DNA from 2 places in the Intrasporangium calvum DSM 43043 genome. Region 1 is predicted to be linked to the other one. Evidence: predicted binding sites of a transcription regulator. Region 1 holds the regulator's gene; the other holds the start of a gene.
The links. The regulator LexA, encoded in region 1, represses DNA repair genes until DNA is damaged. The targets are predictions, from matches to a motif close to TCGAACANNTGTTCGA.

Region 1 (11,066 bases):
GGCGAGTCCGTCCCGAAGTCGTTGGTGGAGCGATGCTTCGGGCTCGTCGACGCCGCCGGTGCAGTGCTGGTGCTCGGGTCGTCGCTGTCCGTGATGAGCGGCTACCGGTTCGTGCGGCATGCGGCGCGGATCGGCGTTCCGGTGGCCATCGTCACTCGCTCGGCGACCCGCGGCGACGGGGACGCAACGATCCGGTTGCACGCCCCGCTCGCTTCGACGCTGGACGCGTTGGGTGTGGCGCTGAGGCACTGAGGCACTGGGGCGCTGACGGACTGACGCACTGGCGCGCTGACGCACTGACCCGTGAGGCGGGTCAGTGCGTGAAGGCCGCGGGCTGTGGATGACGGGCGCGGTTCCGGGTGCGGATCGGGCAGGATCATGGGACCGTTCTGTCACGTTTGCGCCCGTTTGCACGCCGGTGGCGTGCCTCGTTCAAGGTCAGGGGATCTGAAGAGCCGTGTCGAGACGAACCTTCCTGCCGTATGTCGCTGGGCTCGCCCTCGCGGTCACGCTCACCGGGTGCGCGGCTGAGTCCGCTGCACCGGAGCCGATGACTCCGGTGCGGACGACTCCGGTGCCGACGGTGTCCGCGCCGAGCAGCTCGGTCGCCACGTCGGCGCCGGCGGCGCCGGACTTCCCGGAGGGGCTGCCAGCAGCCGCCAAGAAGCACACCAAGGACGGCGCAAAGGCCTTCGTCCAGCACTACATGGATCGTCTAAATGTCGCTTGGACCACCCCCGATCCGGACGCGATAAGGCAGCTGTGTGACGTGTCCGTCTCGAAGTCCTGCGCTGCCAACCTGCAGGACGCCGAAGACTACAAACGGAAAGGTTGGAAGTACTCGGGCAAGGCTGCACGCACCCTGAGGGTTGACACCCTGGGCCTTGAGTCCGGCGGAACGCACCGCGTCCTTTGGACCGGCATCCAACTCAGGAACGACATCATTGACGCGAAGGGGACGGTAAGGGAGTCATATCCGCGCGAAGATCTTCGCCTGGTGTTCGATCTCCGTTGGACGGCCTCGGGTTGGCTGATCCTGGATGAGCGGCTTGGGTCATGAGGGCGAGGTGGCTGATCGGTGGTGCCATGCTCGTCGTCTACATTCTTGCCGGCACCCTGCCCGCGACCGCAGGCAGCATCGGGGGCAACGCGACCAAGAGTGGTGCCGGAATCACGCTCTTCCAACGTGAACTCACCGAACTGGGTGCGGAGTATGCGCGGTTGTTGGTGAAGCCTCAGGCGCATTGGAGGTATCGGATCGCGATCTCGGGGTGTGATCTCGAGGGGGGTCCGGCGCTCAGTGGTCACTGCCTGGCGGCGGCGACGGCGGCGTGCGCGGACAACAGCCCGCGGCAGGGGTTGGGGCCGCTCTCGGACGTGTACCGGTGGTGGGTCGATCGGGACGGCGACCCGTTGCCGGCCGAGGAGTGGCCCGCCGGCAGCCGCCCGGCCGGTCCGTTGGGCCAGCAGCTGGTCGGTACCACCTGCCTGCCGAACCTGGTGCCGGGGGTGCGCCCGGTGCCGACGGTCGAGATGATCGTGGCGGCGTTCCACCAGACGCGGTGGGCGACCGCGCGGGTGGCCACCCAGCCGGAGGGGAACACGACGCTGGTCAACCTCGAGACCTTCTACCGGGTGCAGTGGTCGAGGGAGGGGTTCGAGCCGGGTGAGGTCGACACGGTCGACCCGGCGCGGATGTATGGCTACCGGGTGCAGATCCGGCCCCGGCTGGTCAGCTACCGCTACCACTTCGGGGACGGGGACTCGTTCGGGCCGACCGACTCGCCGGGCGGGACCTTGAACCGTACTGAGGTTCCCGGAGGGTGGGTTGTTACGCGACCTCCGGGATGGGGGTCACGGTCGTAGCCTGCCGGTGAAGGTGCTCGAACTCAACCGGGGGCAGGTACCCGATCGAGGAGTGCAGCCGCCGGGCGTTGTACCACTGGACCCAGCGGGCGACCTGCCACTCGACCTCGCGGCGGTCCTTCCACGCGGGACCGGGCAGGTCGATGGCCTCGGTCTTGAACAGCCCGATGGTGCTCTCGCAGAGCGCGTTGTCGAGCGCATCGCCGACGGTGCCGATCGAGCCGGCGATGCCGGCCTCGAGCAGCTCAGCGGTGAACGCGATCGAGGTGTACTGGCTCCCGGCATCCGAGTGATGGACCAACCCTGTTGCATCCCAGTGCGATTGGTGACGCTGACGCAGGCTGAGGGCTTGGCGCAGCGCGTCGGTCACCATCGAGGTGTGCTTGCTCGTGGTCACCCGCCAGCCCAGAATCCGGCGGGAGAACACGTCCACGACGAACGCCACGTACACGAACCCGGCCAGCGTCCACACGTAGGAGAAGTCGGCCACCCACAGCTGGTCCACCCGAGTGGGCACGTCCCAGCCCCGCTTGACCAGGTCCGGGTGCCGGGCCGCCGCCTCATCCCGCCGGGTCGTCACGGTGTGGTGCGTTCCTCGGCGTACCCCGCGGATCCCGGCGATCCGCATCAGCCGCGCCACCTGGTCGCGGCCCACGCCAAGGCCGGCACGGCGCGCCTCGTGATAGAGCTTGCGCACCCCGTAGACACGCCAATTCTGTTGCCACAGTGTGAAGATCGCGTTGACCAGATACGCCTCCTCGAGCGCCGCATCGCTGAGCGGGCAGGCCTTGCGGGCGTAGTAGGTGCTCGGCGCGATCTTCATGCCGTGCTCGGACAGCACGGTACAGATCGGCTCGACGCCGAAGCGGGCCCGGTAGGTGTCGATGTAGGCCACGATCACCGCAGTCGGCGGTCGAGCTCCGCCTGAGCGAAAAACGCCGAGGCGGTCTTGAGGATGTCGTTCGCGCGCTCGAGCTCGGCGACCCGACGCTTGAGTGCACGCACCTCCTCCGATTCCGCCACTCGAGCCGAGGCCGCCGGGCGGGAACCCGCGGCCCGTTCCTCGGCCTCGACCCAGTTGCGGATCGTGGCCTGGTTGATGTCGAGCAGCGCGCCGACCTGACGACGCGCCTCGACCTTCGCCTCCCCGTGCTGCTCGAGCCGGTCCAGGTACATCCGGACCGCCCGCTCACGGGTCGCCTCGTCGAACTTCTTCGGTGCAGGCATGAGAACAGTCTCCCTTGCTAGATCAACACCCTCCGGGAAACTCAGGACGATTCACCTACCCGCACGGGCAGGTGGTGCACACCTATTTGGAGGCGGGTCAGTTCGCCTCGTTCGTGCAGGTGCGGTTCGGGGCGCAGTTCCGGGTCAACGGGGGGCCGTGGATCGAGGTCCCGGACCAGGTCACGGTGCGCCAGCCGGCCACCACGATCACCGTCAAGCAGGCCCGGTCCGTCCTGGTCAACCAGTGACCCGGCACGAACTGCACACTCGAGCGCTGGTGGCGAAGAACTGCACACTCGACGATTGGGGCTGCCTGTCGCACTGACCTGCCAGGCGGGTCAGTGCGACAGCTAGGGCAGCCGGGGCTCCCTTGCCTGAGTGCCGGGCGGCCGGGGCTCCCGCGCTTGGGTGTCGGGCGCCGAGAACCGCTCGAAGGGAATGATCTCGACGACATCGGCGGCTCCTTCGGCAGCGACCTTGTCCTTACGGGTCGGGTAGTCCCAGAGCTCGGCTGTCTGCAGACCCCAGAAGACCAGGAAACTGAGGATGACCACGACCTCGAGGATGAGGATGACGTAGTTCCCGGTCAGGCCCATCAGGTGAAGGACGACCGTCACGCCGATCAGGGCCACCATGACGGCTGCGACCAGGCTGTACCGGTTGACCCAAGCGCGTGGCCCCTGCTCAGGCTCCCGCCCCCCTGGTGGAGTCGGTGCGGACCGGAGCTCATCGGACTGCTGCTCAGCCCGGCTGAGGCCACGAGCGTTGGCGATCATCACGCCGATGACACCCAGCACCATGGTGATCGCGGCGACCCCGTGGCTCACGTCCTTGAAGGTGTCCGGCCAGAAGAGGAAGAGACCGAGCTCGACAGCGAGGATCACCAGACAGATCCATGATGCGCGCCGTGCCCACTGAGCCACGTGACCGTTGAGCGGCGTGGGAGCCTCGTCGGCGGGCTGCATCGGGAGCTCGAGATCCTTCTGGGTGCTCGTGGCGCGCCGACGGTCCCGGCGGACGAGCAGCCACTTGGCGAGCACGGCCAGCGCCGTGGCGATGAGGAGCGTGGTGATGTTGTTGCGCACGGCAGCGGCGGTGAGATCGAGGTTCTGCACGGGGTACTTGGAGCCGCACCCGGTGTCGACGACGGTCGGGACGAGCGCGACGACGAAGGCCATGAAGCCTGAGAAGTCGAGCAACACGTCCTCGAGCGGGTCGTTGCCCTTGTAGACGATGAGGCACGCCCCGACAGCGAACAGCCCGCCGATGAAGGCACCTCGCGCCGGGGTGTGGTAATACGCGCTGATCGAACCGAGGAGGCACGGCTCGCCGCGGAAGGTCTCCAGCCCCACCGCGATGAGCAGCGTCAGCAGCAGCGGGATCGTCGCCAACCGCAGGTAGCGATACGTGTTCAGCACGGCGGCCTCGTGCGACTGCCTCATGACTGCCCTCCCGAGTGTGCAGGCCTGGTGACGGTCAGAGTCTGGCGTGGCTCGACGTGATACGCACCCCGAGCGGGACCGGGCCGGTGTACGGGACTGAGCTCAGCGGCATACGGACTGGGCTCAGACCCGGCGCAGGACCGCGGTGACCTTCCCGAGAACGGTGGCGTGGTCTCCGTCGATGGGGGAGAACTCGGGGTTGTGCGGCAACAGCCACACGTGGCCGTCCTTGCGCTTGAACGTCTTCACGGTGGCCTCGCTGTCGAGCAGCGCCGCGACGATGTCGCCGTTCTCGGCGGTCGGCTGCTGGCGCACGACGACCCAGTCGCCGTCGCAGATGGCCGCCTCGATCATCGAGTCGCCGACGACCTTCAGAAGGAAGAGGTTGCCCTCGCCGACGATCTGCCTCGGCAGGGGGAAGACGTCCTCGACGACCTCCTCAGCGAGGATCGGCACGCCCGCAGCGATCTGGCCGAGGACCGGGACGTAGGCGGCGGCCGGCCTGGCATCGCCCGAGTCGGTCTCGGTGTCGTACTGGGCGCCGGACCCGGACTCGACGCCGGATGTCCCTCGGCGACGGCCCGAGGATGCCGGACCCGCGTCGGGAGAGACGATCTCGAGCGCGCGCGGCCGGTTGGGGTCGCGCCGCAGGTAGCCCTTCGCGACGAGGGCGTTGAGCTGGTGGGAGACGCTCGAGGGGCTCGACAGCCCGACGGCATCGCCGATCTCCCGCATGCTGGGCGGGTAGCCGCGGCGGTCGACCGAGTTGCGGATCACCTCGAGCACCCGACGCTGACGGACGGTCAGCCGGTCTCCCTTGTCCCGGTCGGGAAGCTCGGTCACGCCCATGGTGATCCCCTTCGTCATGCTCACGCGGCTGCTTGGTGGCGACTCGTCTCAGGCTGTCACAACAGGCACTGTCGGTGGTGACTGGTGTGCTTCCTGTTGTGGATGAAGCCTAGGGGGCTTCGAACACAGTTGCCAAACATTTGTTCGACGTGTCGCTCGACAATCTTCGGGGTGACGTGTTAGAAATTCGTACAGGCGTTCTATCGAACACCCGTTCGCAGTGAGGGAGGCACCATGGCCGCACAGGTTCTCGAATTCCTGGTTCCGGTCGAGCCAGCACCGGTGGCACGGCCGCGACTCGTGCTCGTGCCGCCCGTGACCGAGCCCACCTACCGGCTGACTCGACGGGGTCGGGTGGTCGTCGCCTTCTTCGTCGCACTGCTCGTCGCCGCGCTCGGCCTGGCCCTCGCGGGGCAGCTGGCGTCGGCGTCCGGACAGCCCGAGTCGGTCACCGTCGAGGCCGGGCAGACATTGTCCGAGATCGCCCTCCGAGAGCTTCCGCAGCTGCCGATCGCAGCCGGCGTCGTCGAGCTCCAGCTGGCCAACAACCTCTCCACCTCCTACGTCCATGCTGGGCAGACGCTCGTCATCCCTGAGCTCTGAAACAGCCCTCGGGCCGTATGCCGCTCAGCTGGCTCCTGTTTGCGCGCTGAGTGCTGCTTGGCTCCCCTGATCGGCCGCGTTGGCTCCACCTTCAGCGGCTGGTGCACCGGCGCTTCGACCCCGCCGGGGCACCCGGAGCGCCGCACCCTCGCCGTGACCGGCGTCGGTGCGGCGTTCTCGTGTCTGGCACCGGGTGGCGGGTGGGGGGCGGCCTGTGGACAAGACCTCCGGCGGAATCGGCGCTTTTTCCTAGCCTCGTCGGGATGGGGCTGGGAGGAGTCTGCAGATGAGATTTGAGGTGGAGCCCGACGCGCTCGTGCGCGACTCGGGCAGGTTCGGCGAGGCTGTCCGGGCGTTGGACGGCGTGGACGTCGGGAGTGCCGTGGCACCGGTGGCCCAGGCCTTTCCTGGGGGTCTGACCGCTGCGGCGATCCGGGAGCTCGGCGTGGCGTGGGGTGACCGGCTGCTGCGCGCCCGGCTCGGCCTCGCGAGGGTCGGGATGGACCTCGCGGCAGCGGGGGAGTCCTACGCCGTCGTCGAGCAGGTGGCGCGCCGCGCCGTCAGCGGGTCCGGTGAGCTTCCGTGACCCGGCAGCTCGGCGTCCGGGACATCAGGGCCTTTCGGCCCGCACTGGTCCTCGAGGTGGTCCACCGGCTCGAGATCCAACGGCGACGTGTCATGGGGGCTGCCGACGCGGCTCTGCGTGCCCGGGCCGCGGGACGCGAGTGGCGGGGGCGGGCGGCGACGTCGGCGAGCCAGGCCCAGTCGGGGGCGGTGGCACTGTTGGGTGACGTGTCGGCCCGCATGGGGGTCACGGCGTCGGTGCTTCGCGGTCTCGCGGCGCGGATGGAGGCCTGCCTCGAGCTGGTCCACCGAGCAGAGCGGATCGCACGGGACCGAGGTGCGTGGACGGACGCGGACGGCCTCGTCCAGGTGCCCCACCGCTTCCCCACGGGCGACCCGACGATGGACGCCCATGTGGGGCGGCTGGACGCCCTGATGGTGAACGAGGTCGGGCGCTGCCTCGGCGAGGCGGTTCGGGTCGCTGCGGAGACGGATGTCGAGGTGCAGCGCCGTCTGCGCGGGGCGGTGGCCGATCCGGTGGCGCCGGCGGTCCCCGACGAGCTCGGCGTGGTGCCGCCACCGCCCGAGGGTGGGGTGGGGCGGCCGGATGGCGCGTTCGCCAACGCGGCGTGGTGGCGCAGCCTCACCGTGAGCGAGCGGCGGCGGGCCATCACCCAGCACCCGGACTGGGTCGGCCCCCGGGACGGGATCCCCGCCTGGGACCGCCACCAGGCCAACCTGATCCTGCTTGCCCGCCTCCGCGGGCCGGCGAGGGAGGCGCTCCGACGCGCCGGTTCGATCCCCCAGCGCACCGCGATACCCACCTGGGAGCGCGCGAAGTCGATCGAGGCCATCGACGCACTCCTGGCCAAGCGCGACGGGGTGACGAGGCAGCTGCTCCTCATCGACGTCTCCGGGCTGGTGGTCCGGGCCATCACCACCGTCGGAGACATCGACCGCGCCGGGCACGTCGCGACCTATGTGGGGGGGTTCTCGACGCGACCGGAGCGGGACCTGCGGGACTACGACGACCGGTTCGTCGGGATGCGGCGACTGGCGCTGACCCAGACGCGCGAGGAGGGTGACGACGGCGACGTCGCCATCGCCATCTGGTTGGGCTACCCCGCTCCCCAAGGACGTGACGGGGGATTCTCCAGCCGGTCGGTCCTGCGCGACGACACGGCGCGGGCCTGGGCCGACGACCTGGCCTCGTTCACCAACGGCATCGACGCGAGCCGGGATGCACCCGCGCACCAAGCGCTCTGGGCTCATTCCTACGGGTCGGTCGTGACCGGTTTCGCCCTGCAGCAGGTGATGCGGATGGACGACGTCGCGCTCTTCGGCTCGCCCGGGACGTCGCTCGGCTCCGTGGCGCAGGCCGGCCTCAAGCCAGGGGCCTTGAACGTCCTCGCCGCGCCGACTGATCCCGTGCCGATGACCGACTGGCACGGTCTGGACCCACGCGAGATTCCAGGTGTTGCGGCCCTCGGCGCCACTGCGGCCCTGAAGCCCGGCGCGACCAACGTGGTCCTCCGGGAGTCGTTCCTGCACGGCGACTACCTCGACGAGGGCACGACCTCCGAGTACAACCTCGCAGCGATCGCGGCCGGGCGCTCGGACCAGCGACTCCCGGCCCAGGGCGACCGACCCCTGGCCCCGATCCCGCCGCCGGCGCCGTGACCGGGCGAGAACAACCGGGCCGACCAGTGGCCCGTACGGACAACGACTCATGAAATGGAGGAAGAAGCGATGAAGGACAAAGAAGGCCGGAGACTCGTCTCGGGGAGAGGGGCCGCGGTGATCGGCTCGCTGTGGGTGCTCGGTTCGGTCGTCATGGGATGGGGAACGGCATCGACGTCGCTCGTGCCGAGGCAGTTCGAGTACACCGTTGGCTACCTTGCCCTCGGCGCCTTCCCGGCGCTCCTGCTGATCCTCGTGTGGTCCTACCTCGAGTGAGACCGGCGGGGCGGTTGGGGCGGTTGTGACGTTTGCGCAGGTCATCGCCTTCGTCATGACGCGCCACGCCGAACTTTGCGTTCTGGCTTGATTACGCATCGGTCACGTGCCTACAGTTACCCCTACATCTAGTAGTTACATGGCTGTAAGTCGTCCACATGTAGTCCCCAAGGGATCGCACGTTACGCACAGCTCATCCACACGCTGTCCCCAGCTCTGTCCCCAGAGCGAGCTCAGCGGCATACGGAATCTGCTTTTGAGGGAAGGTGAGCGCAGGTGCACTGCCCGTTCTGCCGGCACACGGACTCGCGCGTCATCGACTCACGGACTGCGGACGACGGCACCGCGATCCGCCGGCGCCGCCAGTGCCCCGAGTGCAACCGCCGCTTCACGACGATCGAGACCTCGAGCCTCAACGTCATCAAGCGATCCGGCGTCTCGGAGCCGTTCAGCCGGGCCAAGGTCCTGTCGGGGGTGCGCAAGTCGTGCCAGGGCCGCCCGGTCACCGAGGACGACCTCGCCCTGCTCGCCCAGAAGGTCGAAGAGACCATCCGGTCACAGGGGAGTGCGGAGATCGACGCCCACGAGGTCGGCATGGCCGTCCTCGAGCCGCTCCGCGAGCTCGACGAGATCGCCTACCTCCGGTTCGCCAGCGTCTACCAGGCCTGGGAGACGCTCGAGGATTTCGAAGGAGCCATCGCGGTCCTTCGAGCCGAACGTGACGCGCTCGGGCAGGAGCCAGTGGCTCAGCCAGAGGTCGGCGCGAAGCGGTAACCGCCCTCCACCCCCATCGCCACCGGGCGTCCCCGGTCGCGGGTGCTGTCAGACCCCGGCGAGACACTGACTGAAGACGAGAAGACAAGAGCCGCACCAACGGTCAGGGAGGCCGAAGCATGACGGAGATCGGAAACCGCAGCACGCGTTCGAGGAGTGGCACCAGGAAGGGTGTCAAGGTCGAGCGCATCTACACCAAGCCCGGGGTGCACCCGTACGACGAGGTGACCTGGGAGCAGCGAGACGTCGTCCAGCAGAACTGGAAGACCGGGGAGACGATCTTCGAGCAGCGCGGCGTCGAGTTCCCCGACTTCTGGTCGGTCAACGCCAGCACGATCGTCACGACCAAGTACTTCCGCGGTGCCGTCGGCACCGAGGTTCGGGAGAAGTCGCTCAAGGAGCTCATCGACCGCGTCGTGCTGACCTACGTCAAGGGTGGCAAGGATCACGGCTACTTCGCGACTGACGAGGACGCCCAGATCTTCGAGCACGAGCTGACGTACTCCCTTCTGCACCAAGTCTTCTCGTTCAACTCGCCAGTGTGGTTCAACGTCGGGACGAAGTCGCCCCAGCAGGTGAGCGCGTGCTTTATCCTCGCCGTCGAGGACTCGATGGACTCCATCCTCAACTGGTACAAGGAGGAGGGGAAGATCTTCCAGGGCGGCTCCGGCGCCGGCCTCAACCTGTCGCGGATCCGGTCGTCCAAGGAGCTCCTCTCCTCGGGTGGGACCGCGTCCGGCCCGGTCTCGTTCATGCGCGGCGCGGACGCGTCGGCAGGGACGATCAAGTCGGGCGGCGCGACGCGCCGGGCGGCGAAGATGGTCGTGCTCGACGTCGACCACCCCGACATCGAGGAGTTCATCGAGACGAAGGCGCGCGAGGAGGACAAGATCCGCGCCCTGCGCGACGCCGGCTTCGACATGGACCTGGGTGGCAGGGACATCGTCTCCGTCCAGTACCAGAACGCCAACAACTCCGTCCGGGTCAACGCCGAGTTCATGCGTGCGGTCGAGGAGGGCACGAAGTTCGGCCTCAAGGCTCGTCTCGACGGCTCGGTCATCGAGGAGGTCGACGCACGGGAGCTCTTCCACAAGATGGCGCAGGCCGCGTGGGAGTGCGCCGACCCAGGCATCCAGTACGACGACATCATCAACGACTGGCACACCAACCCGGAGACGGGCCGGATCACCGCGTCCAACCCGTGCTCGGAGTACATGTCCCTCGACAACAGCTCCTGCAACCTTGCCTCCCTGAACCTGCTCAAGTTCCTCCGCGACGACGACACGTTCGACGCGGCGACGTTCCAGAAGGTCACCGAGCTCGTCATCACCGCGATGGACATCTCCATCTCCTTCGCTGACTTCCCGACCGAGAAGATCGCGGAGACCACGCGCAACTACCGGCAGCTCGGCATCGGCTACGCCAACCTCGGCGCACTGCTCATGGCGACCGGTCACGGCTACGACTCGGAGGGTGGCCGGGCGCTCGCTGCGGCGATCACCTCGCTGCTCACCGGCGCCGCCTACAAGCGGTCCGCTGAGCTCGCTGCGGTCGTCGGGCCGTACGCCGGCTATGCGCGCAACGCCGAGGCGCACAAGCGGGTCATGCGCAAGCACCAAGCCGCGAACGACACGCTCAAGACCGTCGGGGTCATGGATGCGGACATCCACCAGGCCGCGACCAAGGCGTGGGACGTTGTCGTCAAGCTCGGCGAGAAGAACGGGTACCGCAACGCTCAGGCGTCGCTGCTCGCGCCGACCGGGACCATCGGCTTCATGATGGACT
Region 2 (11,066 bases), 820 kb from region 1:
GGACAACGTGACCTTCTGCGAGCCCGCCGACGTTCCGGGGGACCTGCGCTTCGACACCATCTGGTCCAATCCGCCGATCCATGTCGGCAAGTCCGCCCTCCACGCCCTGCTCGAGCGATGGCTGCCCCGTCTCGCCCCGGAGGGGGTGGCCCACCTCGTCGTCCAGAAGCACCTCGGCTCCGACTCGCTGCAGCGGTGGATCAACGCCCAGGACTGGGGCCTCACCTGCACGCGGCTCTCATCGACCAAGGCCTTCCGGATCCTCGAGGTCAGACGATCGCCCTGAGCGCCTCGATGAGCCGGTCGACGTCCTCGTCGTCCGTGTAGGGAGCCAGCCCGGTGCGCACCGCACCGGCATCGCCCAGGCCCAGGCTCCGCGAGCACTCCAGGGCGTAGAAGTTGCTCGCCGGCGCGTTGATCCCCTTGTCGGCCAGCGCCCGCCGCACCTCCTGCGGGTCCTTCCCGTCGATGGTGAAGAGGAGGGTGGGCGTCCGGTGGGCGGCGTTGCTGTACACCCGCAGTCCGGGCAGGTCGCGGATTTCGGCTTCCAGTCGCGCTGCGAGCCGGGCCTCGTGCTCCTCGAGAGCGGCAAAGCTCGCGACGAGGCGACTCCGGCGGGTGGGACGGTCGACCAGGCGCCCTGCATCCTCGTCCTCCGCCTGGCTGTCCGCGCGCTCGGCCACGGACCAGTCCGCGGTGGCCAGGCCGGCAAGGAACTCGACCGCGGCCGTGGTCCCGGCCATCAGCTCGTAGGGCAGCGTCCCGAGCTCGAACCGCTCCGGGACGTCGTCGCTCGACGGGAGCAGCTTGTCCATGGTCAGGGTCTCGAGGAGCGTCGGGTCGGCGGCGAGCACGCCGCAGTGAGGGCCGAGGAACTTGTAGGGCGAGCACGTCCAGAAGTCCGCGCCGACACCCGGCCGGTCGACCAGGGTGTGCGCCGTGGCGTGCACACCGTCGACCCAGTAGAGCGCGCCGGCGTCGTGGACCAGTCGGGCGATCTCGGCCACCGGGGGCCGCGTACCGATGAGGTTGGACGCGGCGGTGGTCGCGACCAGTCGGGTGCGGTCGGACAGCTGTTCGGCGACGGCCTCGACGGGCAGCTCGCCGGTCGCCGGGTCGAAGTCCACCCACCTGACCGTGGCGCCGACGGCGCCCGCGGCCTGGACCCAGGGGCGGATGTTGGAGTCGTGGTCGAGGCGGGTCACCACCACCTCGTCGCCCGGTCCCCACGTCCTGGCGAGCGCTCGGGAGAGGTCGTAGGTCAGCGCCGTCGCGCTGCGACCGAAGACGATCCCTCGTGGGTCGCTGCCGAGCAGGTCACCCAGCGCGGCTCGGCACTCCACCACGATCTGCTCGGCCCGGCGCTCGGCCGGCGTGACCGCGCCACGGTTGGCGACCGCAGAGACGAGCGTGTCGTGGACGGCGCGTGCGACGATGTCGGGGGTCTGGCTCCCACCGGGACCGTCGAAGTGGGCGGCGCCCTCGCGCAGGGCGGGGAAGTGGGCGCGGACTGCGGCGACGTCGTAGGTCATGGGGCCATGATCACAGGTCGCGGAGCCGGCCCCGGGCGCGGGCCACGTTCGGGCCGGTGGCCGCCGCGCGCGCCGATCAGAGCGAGACGTCGCCGTCCGCGACGAGCTCGGCCGGCCCGGCCAGCTCGACGCGGTTTCCGGCCAGGGGGGTGACGGTCAGGGTCCCGCCGGGGACGTCGACGCGCCAGGGCGCCAGGTCCTCGACCCCGGACCAGAACCGGGTGGCCAGTGCGGCCGCGGCTGCTCCCGTGCCGCAGGACCGGGTCTCGCCGACGCCGCGCTCGTGGACGCGCATGGCGATGTGGGCGGGTCCGACGGCTTTGACGAACTCGACGTTGATCCCGTTCGGCTGCGCCGGCTGGACGTCTGGCGGGGCGGTCAGGTCGAGGTTCTCCAGCTCGATGCCGTCGGGGAGCATGACGACGGCGTGGGGGTTGCCGAGGTCGAAGGTGAGCGCGGGCACCGGCTTGCCGTGCCGCGGTCGGACCATGATGTCGAAGCCGTCACGGCGGGCTCCCTGCTCGTCGCCGTAGCGCCAGGGGCCGAGGTCGACCGCGAAGCCCTCAGGGACGACCCGGACGTGCTTGATGCCGGCTCGGGTCGCGATGTCGAACGTGTCGCCGTGCACCATGCCCTCCCGCACGAGGAACGACGCGAACACCCGCGTGCCGTTGCCGCACATCTCGGCGAGTGACCCGTCGGCGTTGCGGTAGTCCATGAACCACTCGGCCTGCGCAGCCTGGGCCCGCACGCTGTCCTCGGTGGCGTGCCTGGTGGGGACGATGCGGATGACTCCGTCTCCCCCGATGCCGGCGCGTCGGTCCGCGAGCCGCTGCACCTGGGCCGGGGTCAGCTCGAGGGTGCCCTCGGGGTCGGGCACGAGGACGAAGTCGTTCTCGGTGCCGTGGCCCTTCGTGAAGCGCGTCATGACGGTCATTGTGCTGTATGCCGCTGGGCTCGCTCCCGTGGGTCGGCGGGGGTGGGCGTGGGCGATCGGTTCGGGGGTGGTGCTGAACAGTTGTCGCTCGTGGGCGAGCTCCTCGTGGACCCCGAGCTCACGCAGCACCTTCTCGTGCTCGGGACCGTCGATCCGGTGGGCCACGATGTGCGCGTCGAGCAGCGCGCGCTCCTCATCGGTGTGGTCCGTGTCGTGGAGCGGCACCTGCTCGACCCGGACGGCGCGGGAGGCCTGCTGGAGGGCGAAGAAGCCGGCGACGACGAGGCCGGCGAGGACCGCGAGGACCGCGAGGACCGCGAGGACGAGGTCGGTCAGCACGGTCGCGAAGGCGGTGACGACGAGCACGGTCGCGTCGCCGCGGGTCGAGCGGAGGAGGGCTGGCGTCTCAGCCACCGGGATGGGGTCAGCTCACGAGGTCGATGACCTGGTCCACGCCGACCGTGGCGGTCGCGTCGACCCACCTGACCCGAGGGTCGGGGCGGAACCAGCTCTCCTGGCGACGCGCGTAGCGGCGGGTCGCCCGGGCCGTCTCGGCGATGGCCGCCGCCTCGGTCAGGCGTCCGTCGATGACGGCGATGGCCTGCGCGTAGCCGATGGCCCGACTGGCCGTGAAGCCGCCCCGGAGGCCGCGCGCCAGCAACCGCTCGACCTCATCCCGGAGGCCGGCTCGCCACATCTGCTCAACCCGAGCATCGACCCGGGCGTCGAGGATCGGCCGGTCCACGGCGAGCCCGATCATGGTCGTCGGCTCGACGAACTCGCGGGTCGGCATCGAGGCGCTGAAGGGCCGGCCGGTCAGCTCGATGACCTCGAGCGCGCGGACGATGCGGCGGACGTTGGCCGGCTGGATCCGACGGGCGGCGGCTGGATCCGCGTCGGCGAGCAGCTGGTACATCGCGTCGGTGCCGAGGTCAGCCGCCTGCGCCTCGAGCCGGCCACGCACCTCCGGGTCGGTCGGTGGGATCTCCAACCGGTCGAGAGCCGCCCGGACGTACAGGCCGGATCCGCCGACCAGGATGGGGACCCGACCCCGTCCGCGGACGGCCGCGAGATCAGCCCGCGCTGCTCGCTGGTACGCGGCGACACTGGCTTCCTCGGTCACCTCGAGGACGTCGAGCTGGTGGTGGGGCACCCCGCGACGCTCGGTGAGGGAGAGCTTGGCGGTGCCGATGTCCATGCCGCGGTAGAGCTGCATGGCGTCGGCATTGACGACCTCACCGTCGAGACGCTCGGCAAGGTCCAGAGCGAGACCGCTCTTGCCCGTCGCGGTGGCACCGACGACCGCGATGACGGGCAGGTCGGCGGCAGCCGTCACATGCCCTCGCTGTGCGCCTGGTCGTGGATCGCGTGGACCTGCTCGCCCTGTCGGTCGGTGTCGTCCACGTCCTCGTGCCCGAAGGGGTCCGGATCGACGCCGGGGAGCCAGCTCTGCCCGGGCTTGCCCCAGCCGTTGCGCTTGACGGCCTTGCGGGCCTTCTTGGCCTGCCGGTCGTCGAGACGGTCGACGTAGAGCGTGCCGTTGAGGTGGTCGTACTCGTGCTGCATGCACCGGGCGAACCACCCCGTCGCATCGAACTCGACGCGGTTCTGCTCGAGGTCGAGTCCCACCACGTGGGCTCGCTCGGCCCGTTTGAGGGGGAAGGACTCCCCCGGCACCGACAGGCAGCCCTCCGTCTCCTCGCGGGGATCGGGACGCTCCTGCGGAATCCGGGAGGTCCTCACCGTCGGGTTGATGATGTGGCCCCGGGCAGGGACGCCATCCTCGTTGTCCATCTTCCAGATGAAGACGCGCAGGCCGACACCGATCTGGGGGGCCGCGAGACCGACGCCGTTGGCCGCGTCGTTCGTCTCGTGCATGTCCCCGACGAGCTGACGCAGCTCGTCGTCGAACTCGGTCACGAGGGCGGCGGAGCGGTGCAGCACCGGCTCACCGGAGATCACAATGGGTCGAACGGCCATGCGCAGCATCCAAGCATGTCGGGCTCGGTCAGCGGCATACGGACCCTCAGGGGATGGTGCAGGCCGGCGCGGTCGGCGCCGGCGCAGGCCGGCCCACCGCCGGGATGCCCAGGCTCACCTTCGGTTTGCCGCCGTGGGAAGGATCGGCCTGCAGCGCCGCCCACGCCTCGCCTCCCTGCGTGCGGCGGACCCGGTAGCCGCCGCCGTCGACGGCAGCATCAGCGACGAGGTGGTGCGGGGCGCCGTAGGTGACCCCGACCGTGACGAGGTCGCCGGGACGCGGTCGCTCGGACCCGTCCGGGACGGCGAAGTGGACGAGCCGGTTGTCGCGGGCGCGCCCCGACATCCGCTGCGTCTCGGAATCCTTGCGACCCTCCGCGGGCGCGACGAGCACCTCGACCTCACGCCCCTCGAACCGCCGGTTCTCAGCCCAGCTGACCTCCTCCTGCAGCGCGAGGAGACGGTCGAAGCGCTCCTGGACGACGGCCTTGGGCACCTGGTCGGACATCGTCGCGGCCGGTGTGCCGGGCCGGATGGAGTACTGGAACGTGAAGGCGCTGGAGAACCGGGCCTGGCGCACGACGTCGAGCGTGCCCTGGAAGTCCTCCTCGGTCTCACCGGGGAAGCCGACGATGATGTCGGTCGTGATCGCCGCGTCCGGGATGTGCTCGCGGACCGTGTCGAGGATCCCGAGGAACCGGGCACTGCGGTAGGAGCGCCGCATCTGCCTGAGGACCGTGTCGGAGCCGGACTGCAGGGGCATGTGCAGGCTCGGCATGACATTCGGCGTCTCCGCCATGGCGAGGATGACGTCGTCGGTGAAGGCGGCGGGGTGGGGGCTGGTGAAGCGCACCCGCTCCAAGCCCTCGATCTCGCCGCAGGCCCGGAGCAGCTTGCCGAAGGCGAGTCGGTCCCCGAACTCGACGCCGTAGGTGTTGACGTTCTGGCCGAGCAGCGTGATCTCGATGACGCCCTGCGCGACGAGCGCCTCGATCTCGGCGAGGATCTCCCCCGGCCGACGGTCCTGCTCCGTGCCCCGCAGGCTCGGGACGATGCAGAAGGTGCACGTGTTGTTGCAGCCGACCGAGATCGACACCCACCCGCTGTAGGCGGAGTCACGACGGGTGGGCAGGGTCGAGGGGAACGTCTCGAGGCTCTCGAGGATCTCGACCTCGGCGCGCTTGTTGTGCGCGGCTCGCGCGAGCAGGGCGGGGAGGGAACCGATGTTGTGGGTGCCGAAGACGACATCGACCCAGGGCGCGCGCTCGACGATCGTGCTTCGGTCCTTCTGCGCCATGCACCCTCCGACGGCGATCTGCATGTCCGGGTTGCGCAGCTTGGCCGGACGAAGCTGGCCGAGGTTGCCGTAGAGCTTGTTGTCGGCGTTCTCGCGGACGGCGCAGGTGTTGAACACGACGACATCGGCCACGTCCGGGCGTTGCGCGACCGGCACGGTCGCGACGTCGACGTAGCCGGCCGTCTCGAGCAGGCCGGCGAGGCGCTCACTGTCGTGGACGTTCATCTGGCAGCCGTGCGTGCGCACGTCGTACGTCTTGGGCATCATGTTCTCCGTCGTCATGGCATCGACAAGGGTACGTCCTCCTGGTCCGGCCCGCGGTCCGCCGAGGGCGTCGCCGAGCGGGATCCCCCGAGTCCCGATAAAGTATTCACGAACGGATACTTGACAGTTCAACAAAAGTCCTGCATCCTAGTGATTGAAGGTTCAACCACTACTGACAAGGACTTCATCATGGGACTGTTCAACCGCACCAAGGCCAACGACGTTGCCGAGGCCCCCGTCGCCTCCGTCGCCATCAGCGACATCTCCGGTGACTACACGATCGACGCGAGCCACACCCGCATCGGCTTCTCCGCCCGCCACGCGATGGTGACCAAGGTCCGCGGCAACTTCGAGGACTTCGAGGGCTCGGCCCACGTCGACACCGCGAACCCGGCCAACTCCTCCGTCAAGGTCGTCATCAAGGCCGCCTCGGTCACGACGCACAACGAGCAGCGCGACGGCCACCTCAAGACCCCCGACTTCTTCGACGTCGAGAACTACCCCGAGATCACCTTCGTCTCGACCCACGTCGAGCGCGACGGCTCCGAGTGGGACATCACCGGCGACCTGACCATCAACGCGGTCACCAAGTCGGTCACCATCCCGTTCGAGGAGACCGGCTCCGCCAAGGACCCGTTCGGCAACATCCGCATCGGCTTCGAGGGTGAGACCACCATCGACCGCACCGACTGGGGCCTGTCGTTCAACGCAGCCCTCGAGACCGGCGGCGTTCTCGTCAGCGAGAAGGTCAAGCTCGAGTTCGACGTGTCAGCGATCGCAGTGGTCCCGTCCCAGGCCTGAGCGACGCTGACCACCCAGAGGGGGTGGGGACCGATCGGTCCCCACCCCCTCTTTGTCGTCCTCCGTGTGATCAGTCCCTTTGGTGCTCGGGGGCGCCGTTGACCGCGTCGCGGATCACCGGCCAGGCGATCTCCCCGGAGTAGCCCTTGCGGGCGAGCATCCCCGCGAGCCGCCGGGCCTGGACGTCGGGGGTCAGCCCCGACATCGTGCGCAGCTTCTTTGCGACCAGCTCCTCGGCCTTGGCTCGCTCGTCGTCGCCGTCGACCTGGTCCAGCGCCTGGCCCGCGATCTCGGCGTCGATGCCCTGGCGTCGCAGCTCGTGAGCCAGCCCCTTGCGGGCGAGGCCCTTGCCCTGCTGCTTGGAGCGGACCAGCATCTCGGCGTAGGCCTCGTCGTCGACGAGCCCGACCTCAGTCATACGGTCGAGGACTCGAGCGGCCACCGCCGGCTCACATCCCCGCTGGCTCAGCTTGCGCTCGAGCTGGGCTCGGCTGCGCGGCGCCATCGAGAGCTGGCGCAGCACGATGGCGCGCGCCACGGACTCAGGGTCGGGCTCGTCGCCCGCTGCCACCGGATCCTCGGGGGGAGGCGCCCACGAACGGCGCCCCCCACCGGATCGGCCGGCACCGGACTCACCCGCCGCGCTCCGTGGCGCGGCCAACCCCTCGGCTTCCGCGAGGATGGCCGCGGCCCGGGCCAGCTTGGCCTCCTGACTGTCGTCAGACACGACCGTTCACGCTCAGAACTCGACGGGCACGTCCGCCGCATCGGCCTGCTTGTCGACCCGAGGTCCGACCCCGAGCTTCTCCTTGACCTTCTTCTCGATCTCGTCGGCCAGGTCGGGGTTGTCGCGCAGGAAGTTGCGGGCGTTCTCCTTGCCCTGCCCGAGCTGGTCGCCCTCGTAGGTGTACCAGGCGCCGGCCTTGCGGACGAAGCCGTGCTCGACACCCATGTCGATGATGCCGCCCTCGCGGGAGATCCCCAGGCCGTAGAGGATGTCGAACTCGGCCTGTTTGAACGGCGGCGCCACCTTGTTCTTGACGACCTTGACCCGCGTCCGGTTGCCGACCGGCTCGGTCCCGTCCTTGAGCGTCTCGATCCGACGCACGTCGAGACGCACCGAGGCGTAGAACTTGAGCGCCTTGCCACCCGTGGTCGTCTCGGGAGAGCCGAACATGACCCCGATCTTCTCGCGGAGCTGGTTGATGAAGATCGCTGTCGTACCAGTCGAGTTCAACGCACCGGTCAGCTTGCGCAGCGCCTGGCTCATGAGCCGGGCCTGGAGGCCGACGTGGCTGTCGCCCATCTCGCCCTCGATCTCGGCGCGGGGCACGAGCGCGGCGACGGAGTCGATGACGATGATGTCGATCGCGCCGGACCGGATCAGCATGTCGGCGATCTCCAGGGCCTGCTCCCCCGTGTCCGGCTGCGACACGAGCAGCGCGTCGGTGTCCACGCCCAGCCGCTGGGCGTAGTCGGGGTCGAGCGCGTGCTCGGCGTCGATGAAGGCGGCGATCCCGCCGGCCTTCTGCGCGTTGGCGACCGCGTGCAACGCCACCGTCGTCTTGCCGCTGCTCTCCGGGCCGTAGATCTCGACCACGCGCCCGCGCGGCAGACCCCCGATCCCGAGTGCGACGTCGAGAGCGATCGACCCGGTCGGGATGACCTCGATGGGCGCCCGGACGTCATCGCCCAGGCGCATGACGGCTCCCTTGCCGAAGTTCTTCTCGATCTGCCCCATCACCGAGGAGAGGGCCTTGTCCTTGTCCTGCACCGTGGCCATGTCGGTCACCTATCTGCCGTCTCCGTTGCGGTCGTCTACCTTCGACCAGCAGCCACGGCTCGTGATTGATCGCGCTGTCAGGTCAGACGTTAGGTGCGAGCACCGACATCGGGATGTTCCACGGGACGGCCTGTGGACGACGTCGAGCATGGCGCTGCACCTGTGGACACCGTACCGAACACGTGTTCGACGCCGGGGCTCCGGGTCGCCGACACGCCGGGGTTTCCTTCCCGGGCTGCTCAGCTCTCCTGCCGGACCTGCTCCAGGGCCCGGGCGAAGGCGGCCTGCGTCCCGTCGCTGAAGAGCCAGAACCTCGCACGCCCGACGCCGGGACACTCCTCCATCGTCGCTGCCACGGTCCGGATCGCGATCGGTGCCGCCAGCTCCACCGGGTAGCCGTAGATGCCGCAGGAGATCGCCGGAAACGCCACGACGGCGCACCGGGCCTCGGCGGCCAGCTCGACGCTCCGCCGGTAGCAGGACGCGAGGAGGGCGGCTTCCCCCGCCCCTCCGCCGCGCCACACGGGCCCGACTGCGTGGATGACGTGACGCGCCGGCAGCCGCCCCGCCCCGGTGAGCTTCGCGTCCCCGGTGGCGCACCCTCCGAGCCGTCGACACTCCGCGAGCAGCCCCGGGCCGGCCGCCCGGTGGATGGCGCCGTCGACGCCGCCCCCACCCAGCAGTGTCGCGTTGGCCGCGTTGACGATGGCGTCGGCCTCGGCGTCGGTCGTGATGTCGCCGCGCAGGATCTCGATGCCGTATGCCGCTGGGCTCGTCCGCGTGAACCCACCCGTCACCGTTTTCCTCCCAGCTGCCCCCCTTGGGCACCTCGGGCGACCCGGGTGTGGTGCCCCAGCCGCCGCGCCGACGGGACGTCCATGTCGTCACAGAGCGCCTCCCAGACCTCCCGGGGTGGCTCGCCCTGCTCCAGAGCCTCGAGGACGGTACGCCCGTCCAGGGCTCCGAGGACGTGGTCCCGCGCCAGGGTGGCGGCGTAGTCGGCACCGAACTCGTCGTTCATCAAGGTCCAGAAGTGGCTCATCCGCACAGGCCGAGTCTCGCACCCATGGAAGGGGAACGGCTCCCCGGATGTGTACGCAGACCAGCTGGGACCGGTCGACTCAGGCAGCGGAGGCGGCGACGACGTCCTCGGACGGGACCCGCAGCGTCACCGTGGGGGCCAGGCCCTCGGACTCGGCCATCCGGCTCGAGACGTCGATGAGAACCTGGGACAGCGGCAGCTCGAGTGCGCCACAGATGGAGGCGAGCAGCTCGGAGGATGCCTCCTTCTCGCCCCGCTCGACCTCACTCAGGTAGCCGAGGGACACGGACGCGGAAGCCGAGACCTCGCGAAGGGTGCGCCCCTGTGCGCGCCGACGCTCCCGGAGAACATCTCCGAGCTCACGTCGCAACAGGGCCATGCCGTCCTCCTTCGGTAGCCGTGTCTGGGGTCACGCTCTGGGTGTGTCTCTGCTCCTACCGTACCCCGTGGCTCTCGGGAGGTCGCAGGGGTTTGGCGTTCCCGGTCATCACGTCGAGCGCGAGGGTGAGCGCCGCCTCGGTCGCAGCCGCCCGCACCTGTGGGCGCCCACCGTTCAACCGCAGCGCGCGGGTCACTGTTCCCGCCGGGCCGGCGACTGCGACGTGGACCGTCCCGGCCGGCTTGCCCTCTGCCGGTCCGGGGCCGGCCACCCCCGTCGTCGAGACGCCCCAGGTGGCCCCCAGCCGGTCGCGCACCCCTTCGGCCATGGCGCGTGCGACGCGGGGGTCGACCGTGCCAGCCTCGTCAACGAGGGACCCCGGGACCCCGAGGAGCTCGACCTTGAGGTCGGCGGCGTAGGCCACCACTGCGCCGCGAAGGACCAGCGACGCTCCCGGGGTGTCGGCGACCGTCGCCGCGACCAGCCCGGCCGTGAGCGACTCGGCGGCCGCGATGGTCTCCCCCGCGGCGGTGAGGTGCGCGACGAGCCGGGCTGAGAGAGTGCCGGAGTCGCTGTCGGCCCCGACATGGGCGGCGACCGGGGGCACCGTCACCGCGACCTCACGGCAGACCACCCGACCGTCGCGCCGCCCGGTGCTCGCGCCGGACCCGGGTGCGCTCGCTGTTCTCTCGCAGGTGCATCGCCTGGAAGACGTAGTCGACCCCGGAGACCACGGTGACGACCAGCGCCGCGGCGAGCACGCCGTGCGCCAGCCAGGTCCAGACCTCGGCGAGGGGGAAGGACCAGAGCGGCAGGGTGAGCGCACCGAGGGCGAAGGTCTGGAGCATCGTCTTGAGCTTGCCGCCTCGACCGGCAGGCATGACCCCGTGCCGGATGACGATGAAGCGCAGGAGGGTGATCCCGATCTCGCGGACGAGGATGACGATGGTGACCCACCACCAGATGAGGCCGAGCACCGACAGGCCGATGAACGCGGTGCCGGTCAGGGCCTTGTCCGCGATCGGGTCGGCCACCTTGCCGAAGTTCGTGA

Region 2: the regulator LexA is predicted to act here: its motif matches at 8,769-8,784, upstream of recA (recombinase RecA).

What each region holds. Positions count from the first base shown of each region.
Region 1 is NC_014830.1:1,597,540-1,608,605, forward strand. It holds gene INTCA_RS07245 (Sir2 family NAD-dependent protein deacetylase) at 1-252, shown strand, start outside; gene INTCA_RS07250 (DUF6318 family protein) at 458-1,060, shown strand; gene INTCA_RS07255 (hypothetical protein) at 1,057-1,866, shown strand; one part of gene INTCA_RS07260 (IS3 family transposase) at 1,832-2,796, opposite strand; AL1L pseudoknot at 2,675-2,806, opposite strand; one part of gene INTCA_RS07260 (IS3 family transposase) at 2,796-3,093, opposite strand; gene INTCA_RS19835 (hypothetical protein) at 3,168-3,341, shown strand; gene INTCA_RS07270 (hypothetical protein) at 3,444-4,535, opposite strand; gene lexA (transcriptional repressor LexA) at 4,659-5,402, opposite strand; gene INTCA_RS07280 (LysM peptidoglycan-binding domain-containing protein) at 5,619-5,987, shown strand; gene INTCA_RS07285 (hypothetical protein) at 6,274-6,573, shown strand; gene INTCA_RS07290 (alpha/beta hydrolase) at 6,570-8,231, shown strand; gene INTCA_RS07295 (hypothetical protein) at 8,301-8,507, shown strand; gene nrdR (transcriptional regulator NrdR) at 8,784-9,281, shown strand; gene INTCA_RS07305 (vitamin B12-dependent ribonucleotide reductase) at 9,401-11,066, shown strand, end outside.
Region 2 is NC_014830.1:2,416,987-2,428,052, forward strand. It holds gene INTCA_RS10965 (class I SAM-dependent methyltransferase) at 1-286, shown strand, start outside; gene INTCA_RS10970 (cysteine desulfurase-like protein) at 270-1,532, opposite strand; gene dapF (diaminopimelate epimerase) at 1,609-2,460, opposite strand; gene miaA (tRNA (adenosine(37)-N6)-dimethylallyltransferase MiaA) at 2,894-3,805, opposite strand; gene def (peptide deformylase) at 3,802-4,449, opposite strand; gene miaB (tRNA (N6-isopentenyl adenosine(37)-C2)-methylthiotransferase MiaB) at 4,496-6,028, opposite strand; gene INTCA_RS10995 (YceI family protein) at 6,200-6,811, shown strand; gene INTCA_RS11000 (regulatory protein RecX) at 6,882-7,472, opposite strand; gene recA (recombinase RecA) at 7,551-8,594, opposite strand; gene INTCA_RS11010 (O-acetyl-ADP-ribose deacetylase) at 8,834-9,391, opposite strand; gene INTCA_RS11015 (DUF3046 domain-containing protein) at 9,388-9,636, opposite strand; gene INTCA_RS11020 (helix-turn-helix domain-containing protein) at 9,716-10,015, opposite strand; gene INTCA_RS11025 (CinA family protein) at 10,071-10,628, opposite strand; gene pgsA (CDP-diacylglycerol--glycerol-3-phosphate 3-phosphatidyltransferase) at 10,636-11,066, opposite strand, start outside.